DNA from 3 places in the Nocardia sp. NPDC004068 genome. Region 2 is predicted to be linked to each of the others. Evidence: riboswitches for the same ligand, from Rfam matches in the RefSeq annotation. Region 2 holds a riboswitch; each other region holds the start of a gene.
What was found. Region 2 has a riboswitch for S-adenosylmethionine ahead of ACFYTQ_RS29390 (aminotransferase class V-fold PLP-dependent enzyme). Riboswitches for the same ligand answer to the same signal wherever they lie in the genome.

Region 1 (2,253 bases), on a different contig from region 2:
AGACCTCGTGCGCAGCGGGTTCCGGGTATCGCGTCGCGGATCGGGCCGCGGGCAACGCCCAGTGCCCGGCCGACGCCGATCGGACGTTCCCGCGCGCGCTGCCCGGCGGCGATCACGACAGCCTGTGCCTGGACGTCAACTGGGTGGTCGGCGGCTGCATGGATCTGACCGGGACCCCGCATCCGGTGGACTGCGCCGCGCCGGGCCGGGTGCGCGTGGTGGGCGTCAAGCAGGGCACCGCGGACGTGAACACCTGCTCGGCGTCGGATCGCGGTGTGGTCTACAGCCAGCGGCGATTCGTGGTCTGCGTGTCCTCGCGCTGAGGCGCGGCCGGAAGTAGTCGCGCGAAGCGGTCGTTGGCCGCGCGCATGACCCGTTCGTAGGGCCACGCCCACTTGCGGGCGAACCAGTACGCGATCCGGATGTCGGGGGAGGTGTGCACCAGGAAGCGGTTGTGCCGGATCCCGGCGAGGATCCGGTCGGCCACCTGTTCCGGCGTCGCCGCCCGGCCCACGAAGGCGTTGCGCAGCTTGGCGATTCGCGGATCGTCCGGCGCGACGCCCACGATCTGCACGGTCTCGACCAGCGGGGTGCGCACCGCGCCCGGCACGACCAGGCTCACCCCGATGTCGTGCCGTTCCAGATCGAAGCGCAGCACCTCCGAGATCCCGCGCAGCCCGAATTTGGCCGCGCTGTAGGCCGCGTGCCATGGCAGTGCGAGCAGGCCCGCCGCCGAGGACACGTTCACCAGATGCCCGCCCCGCCCGGCGCGCACCATCGGCGGCACGAACGCCTCGATGATGTGGATGGGCCCCATCAGATTCACCTCGACCATGGACCGCCAGTGCCGGTGCTCGAGGTTCTCCACCGTGCCCCAGGCGGAGATGCCCGCGATGTTCATGACGACGTCGAGACTGCCGTGCTCGGCGTGCACCCGGTCCGCCCAGGCCGAGACGGCCGCGTGGTCGGTGATGTCCATCGGGTGGGCGTCGAGGACCTCGCCGCCGGAGGCGCGGATCAGCTCGACCGTCTCGGCGAGGCCGTCGGCGGCGATGTCGGTGAGCAGCACGCGCGCGCCCGCCCGCGCGGCGGCCACGGCCGTGGCCCGGCCGATGCCGCTGGCCGCCCCCGTGACGAGGCATTTCCGATCGGTCAGATCCCTCATGAACTCCCCTGGACGATGTGGAACCACACAGTTTTCCACACCCTAGCCATTACGAACATTGTTGTACACAGCGAGCGCTGCCAACAGTTCGACTCACGCTGATCGGGACGGCAGACACCCACCGCGTTCGTCCGTTAATTTCGAATCCACCCATCCAGAGCGGTTGAGAGACCTGGCTCGACGAGACCGCAGCAACCCCCCGGGAGCCGGGTGCGGGTGCTACCGCCAGGACCGATGGAGGATCGCGATTCCCATGACCACAGTGGCCGCTGTCGACTCCGTCCCCGACACCACCGAGGACGCCCTGCCGGTCGCGCGCACGCGACACCCCTGGCGCTGGCTGGTGGGCGCGATCGCGCTGGTGCTGGTCGCCCAGTTCGTGCACGGGCTGATCACCAATCCCGGTTGGGACTGGTCCACGTTCGCCCGCTACTTCACCGCGCCGTCGGTGCTCGCGGCGCTGCGGCTGACCGTGGAGCTCACCTTCTGGGGCACGCTGTTCGGCTTCCTGCTCGGCATCTGGCTGGCCGTGGCGCGGCTGTCGAAAATCCCTGTGCTGCAGGTCATCGCGTGGGTGTACGTGTGGGCGTTCCGTTCCATCCCGCTGATCGTGCAGCTGTTGTTCTGGTTCAACATCGCCTATCTGTACAAGCGGATGTCGATCGGGATCCCGTTCGGCCCGGCGTTCTTCAGCTTCGACGTCAACGGCGTTCTCAGCGGATTCACCGCCGCCGTGATCGGGCTGGCGTTGCACCAGGCGGCCTACTCGGCCGAAATCATCCGCGCCGGAATCATTTCCGTGGATCCGGGCCAGCTGGAGGCGGCCAAATCGCTGGGCCTGCCGTGGCGGCGGCAGTTCTTCACCATCGTCGCCCCGCAGGCCATGCGCGGCATCCTGCCCAACGCGGCCAACGAGGTGATCAGCCTGTTCAAGGGCACCTCGATCGTGTCGGTGATGGCCATCGCGGAGCTGTTCTACCAGGTGCAGGTCGTCTACGGCCGCAACGGCCGGGTGGTGCCGCTGCTGATGGTGGCGACGGTCTGGTACATCGTGCTCACCAGCGTGCTGAGCGTCGCGCAGTACTACA
Region 2 (2,253 bases):
GCGCGCAGAAGCGCCCGTCGCGCACGCCGATCGCGTGTTCGGCCGACAGGTACGCCGCGACCCGGCCCGGTTCGAAGCCGTCGACGGTGAACGCGACGATGCCCACGCTGTCGGGGCTGTCCGGCCAGATGCGCAGGAACCGAACGCCCGCAACGGCTTTCAGGCCCGCCCGCAGGCGCTCGGTGAGGGCGCGTTCGTGCTCGAGCACCGCCCGCTCGTCGAGCGCGGCGAGCGCGTCGCAGGCGGCGGCGAGGGCGGCGACGCCGAGCACGTTCGGCGAACCCGCCTCGTGCCGTTGCGGCGCAGGGGCCCAGCCGACCTCGTCGACGCCCACCTCGGTGACCGCGCCGCCCCCGGCCAGATACGGCGGGGCGGCGTCGAGCCAGTCGCGGCGGCCCACCAGCACGCCCGCGCCGAACGGCGCGTACAGCTTGTGGCCCGAGAACGCCAGGTAATCGATGCCGGTGGCGCACAGGTCGATTCGCCGATGCGGGGCCAGCTGCGCGGCGTCGACGAGCAGCCGCGCGCCGCACTGATGCGCGACGGCGGCCAGCCGATCCAGCGGCAGCACCTCGCCGGTGACGTTCGACGCGCCCGTGACCGCCAGCAGCGCCGCGGGTTTGGCGCACAGCTCGGCGACGACGCGGCGGATGGTCTCCTCCACGGTGTCGGCGGCGGGCACCACGCGGCGGCCGCGGCGGGTCCAGGGCAGGAGGTTGGCGTGGTGCTCGATGTCGAGCACGACGGTGTCGCCGGGCACGCACGCGGCCAGCAGGTTCAGCGCGTCGGTGGTGTTGCGGGTGAACACGACGACCTGATCGTCGGCGCTGTTCAGGAAGCGCGACACCGAACCGCGGGCGGCCTCGTAGCAGTCGGTGGAGATCCGGGAGGCGTACCCCGCGCCGCGGTGCACGCTGGCGTAGTAGGGCAGCAGTTCGGCGATCCGGTCGGTGACCCGCTCGAGGGCGGGGGCGCTGGCGGCGTAGTCGAAATTGGCGTATGCGCGAGTTCCGCCCTGCACCAACGGAACTCGCAGATCACATCCGGAGACGCGGGCGAGGGCGGTGCGGGCCTGTTCGAGTACGGCGGTCATCGAAGAAAATCCCTTCGGCTCAGGGACTCCGGGGGGATCGGTGATCGGAGTCCGCGCTTGCCGCGCCCGGTCGGGCTACGGCCCGGTCGTCACCCGGAGCACCCCACCGCGGAGGAGGGTTGCCGGCCAGCAAGCCGGGGCTTCGCGCTGGCACTCATGACCTTGGTGGAAAAGGCTGGCAGATCGAGGGCCGGGCTGTCAAGAATGGACCGATGAGTGTGTCGGTGCTGCTCGGATTCCTCGGGCTGTGTGTGCTGCTGTCGGTGACGCCGGGACCGGATACGTTCCTGGTGCTGCGCTACGCGTTGGCGGGACGACGACCGGCGATCGCGTCCGGCATCGGTTCCGCGCTGGGCGGCATCGGCTGGGCGATCGTGGTCGCGGCGGGCGTGGCGGCGCTGCTCGAGCAGTCGGCGACGACCTATCGGGTGGTGAAGGTGATCGGCGGAATCTACCTGGTGTACTTGGGGATTCGCACGCTGCTCGCGCGGCGGCGGGCGAACACCGCGACCACGGCCGAGGCGCCGCGGTCGGTGACGGCGCGGTCGGCGTTCGCCGCGGGCTTGCTGTCGACGCTGCTGAATCCGAAGGTCGGACTGTTCTACCTGGCGGTGCTGCCGCAGTTCCTCGCCACGCCGACCTTCCTGCACACGCTGACCCTCGGCGCGATCGAATCCGCCGTCGCCGCAGTCGAAATGGTGTCGCTGGCGCTGGCCGCCGCCCGGCTCGCGGGCCTGTTGCGCCGGGAGCGGGTGCGCGATCGGCTCGAACGGCTCAGCGCCGGGGTGCTGGCCGCCCTGGGCATCGGGACGGTGGCCTCGGCGGCCTGAGTCACTCCAGCTCGGCGGGCCGGTGGTAAGCGCCCTGGTAGTACACCAGCGGCGCGCCGACCGGATTGTCGGCGGTGTTGTCGTACACCCGGGTCACCAACCCGACGACGAGCGTGTGATCGCCGATCGGGATGGTTTGCTGCACGGTGGCCCGAACCCAGATCGGGGTGTCGTGCAGCACCGGCTCGCCGGTCTCGAGGGTCGACCACAGCGAGGTGTCGGCGAAGCGTTCCTCCGCCGCGCGCGAGAACCGCCGCGCCAGCGCGTGCTGATGTTCGCCGAGGAAGTGCACGACCACCGAATCGGCCGCGAGCATGGCGGCGAGGCTGG
Region 3 (2,253 bases), on a different contig from region 2:
GGCGAAGACGTTGTCCAGCACCACCTTCGCGCCCGCGGCGTGCGCGAGGTCGGCGACCCGGCGCACGTCGACGAGGGTCTGCATGGGATTGGAGGGCGTCTCGAAGAACACCGCCCGCGTGGGCTTCGACAGCGCCTCCTCCCACTGCGCGATGTCCTCGCCGTCCACGAACACCGTCTCCACGCCCCAGCGCGGCAGGATCTCGTTGCAGACCACGAAGCACGAGCCGAACAGGCTGCGCGCGGCGACGAGGCGATCGCCGTTGCCCAGCAGCGCGCCGAGCGCGACGAAGACCGCGGCCATCCCGCTGGCGGTCGCGAAACACGCCTCGGCGCCCTCGATCTGCCGCATCCGCTCCTCGAACATGGCGACAGTGGGGTTGCCGTAGCGCGAGTAGACGAAGTGCTCGATATCGCCGGTGAACGCGGCCTCGGCCGCCTCGGCGCTCTCGTAGACGAAGCCGGAGGACAGGTACAGCGCCTCGGCGGTCTCCTCGAATCCGGAGCGGCGCAGCCCGCCGCGCACGCTGATCGTCGCCGGGCCGACGCCCTCGGGCAGGGGACGGTCGAACGCCCCGCCGCTGATCACGACTGCCTCCAGGGCAGGCCGCGGGCGCGCCAGCCCGCGCCGCCGCGATGGCCGTTCGCGTCGAGCGGTCCCTCGAAGCCCTCGAGCACGTTGTAGGCAGGGGTGAAGCCCGCAGCGGTGGCCGCCTCGGCCGCGCCGATGGATCGCTGGCCCGAGCGGCACAGGAAGATCACCGGGGCGTCGTCGGGGCGATCGCCGAGCACCTGCTTCAGCTGATCGACGAAACGCGGATTGCGCGAACCGGTTCCGTCGACCCATTCGATCAGGGCCGTCGGCCGGTCGATTCCGCTGGTGTCGGGTACGCCGACGAACCGCCATTCGGCGTCGGTGCGCACATCGACGAGAACCGCGTTCGCGTTGTCGCGCAACAGGTCCCACGCCTGCTGCGGATCGATGTCACCCGCGTAGCTCATGACCGTGCCTCACCGGGACAGCGGCGACTCTGCTCGTTCATCCGAATCGAACCTCCTCGAGAATCCACGCTTGCCGCGCCGGGATTCGACGCGTGCCAGGTCGTCACCCGGAGCACCCCACCGCGGAGGAGGGTTGCCGGCCAGCGAGCCGGGGCTTGGCGCTGGCGCTCATGACCTCCGAAGCAGAGTGCCTGGTCAGCGGGTCGCATGTCAAACGTTGCAGACGAGCCAATGATCGCCCGCGCGGACCAGGTTCCAGGTCGCGGTCCGCTCCCGGCCGTCGACGCGGCTGGTCACCGTGGCCCGCGCGCGGTCGCCGTCGATGACGGTGTCGCGCACGCCCGCGATCTCCACGTGCTTGCCCACCGCGTCCGGTCCGAGCGGCGACTTGGCGGCGTCGAATTCGGCGCAGGCCGTGGTGGCCCGGCGCTTCGCGTCCGAATCCGCTTGCGCGGTCGCGAAATTGCGCGCCGCGATCGCGACCCGGTCGGAATCTGTGACATTGTTCTCAGCCGGGCGCAGCACGGCCAGCAGCACGATGCCGACGATCACCAGCACCGCGAGCACGGCCGCGGCGATGAACGGGACCGGCGAGCGAGTGGTCTCGCGCTGGTCGATCGGAGTCGGCTCGACGGCATCGGTCATGCGCCCATCATCGCCGGTCGCCCCCAGTGTCCGGAATCACACTCGAATTACCCGACGCGGACCGGGAATATCGGCCATAGCTGCCACCGATAGAATCGCTGGAACCCCGAGGCAGCATCGCCGGGGACGCAGGGGCAGGATCCCGGACCGCACGTCAACTTAGCCTAAGCTAAGAAAGACGGCTAAGACATGACGACAGAGTTCTCGACCAGAGGGTGCGCGTAGATATGACCGAACACAGTGCAGCGAACCGCCCACTGCGCATCGCGATCGTGGGCGCCGGACCGGCCGGAATCTACGCCGCCGACGCGTTGATGAAGTCCGACGCCGAGGTGAGCATCGACCTGTTCGAACGGATGCCCGCGCCGTTCGGGCTGATCCGCTACGGCGTGGCGCCGGACCATCCGCGGATCAAGGGGATCATCACCGCCCTGCACAAGGTGCTCGACAAGGAGCAGGTGCGGCTGCTGGGCAACATCGACTACGGCAGCGACATCACCCTCGAGGAGTTGCGCCGGTTCTACGACGCGGTGATCTTCTCCACCGGCGCCAACGCCGACCGCGATCTGCGCGTGCCGGGTATCGAGCTGGACGGCTCCTACGGCGC

Region 1: another riboswitch for S-adenosylmethionine. It lies ahead of ACFYTQ_RS10180 (amino acid ABC transporter permease); the one in region 2 lies ahead of ACFYTQ_RS29390 (aminotransferase class V-fold PLP-dependent enzyme).
Region 3: another riboswitch for S-adenosylmethionine. It lies ahead of ACFYTQ_RS32835 (rhodanese-like domain-containing protein); the one in region 2 lies ahead of ACFYTQ_RS29390 (aminotransferase class V-fold PLP-dependent enzyme).

The regions. Positions count from the first base shown of each region.
Region 1 covers NZ_JBIAMW010000003.1:558,747-560,999, forward strand. Annotated here, with positions in the region: gene ACFYTQ_RS10170 (hypothetical protein) at 1-323, shown strand, start outside; gene ACFYTQ_RS10175 (SDR family oxidoreductase) at 281-1,165, opposite strand; SAM riboswitch class I at 1,313-1,406, shown strand; gene ACFYTQ_RS10180 (amino acid ABC transporter permease) at 1,419-2,253, shown strand, end outside.
Region 2 covers NZ_JBIAMW010000014.1:13,496-15,748, forward strand. Annotated here, with positions in the region: gene ACFYTQ_RS29390 (aminotransferase class V-fold PLP-dependent enzyme) at 1-1,093, opposite strand, end outside; SAM riboswitch class IV at 1,142-1,255, opposite strand; gene ACFYTQ_RS29395 (LysE family translocator) at 1,306-1,923, shown strand; gene ACFYTQ_RS29400 (flavin reductase family protein) at 1,925-2,253, opposite strand, start outside.
Region 3 covers NZ_JBIAMW010000018.1:49,095-51,347, reverse strand. Annotated here, with positions in the region: gene ACFYTQ_RS32840 (O-succinylhomoserine sulfhydrylase) at 1-588, opposite strand, end outside; gene ACFYTQ_RS32835 (rhodanese-like domain-containing protein) at 585-1,001, opposite strand; SAM riboswitch class IV at 1,063-1,177, opposite strand; gene ACFYTQ_RS32830 (hypothetical protein) at 1,212-1,646, opposite strand; gene ACFYTQ_RS32825 (FAD-dependent oxidoreductase) at 1,874-2,253, shown strand, end outside.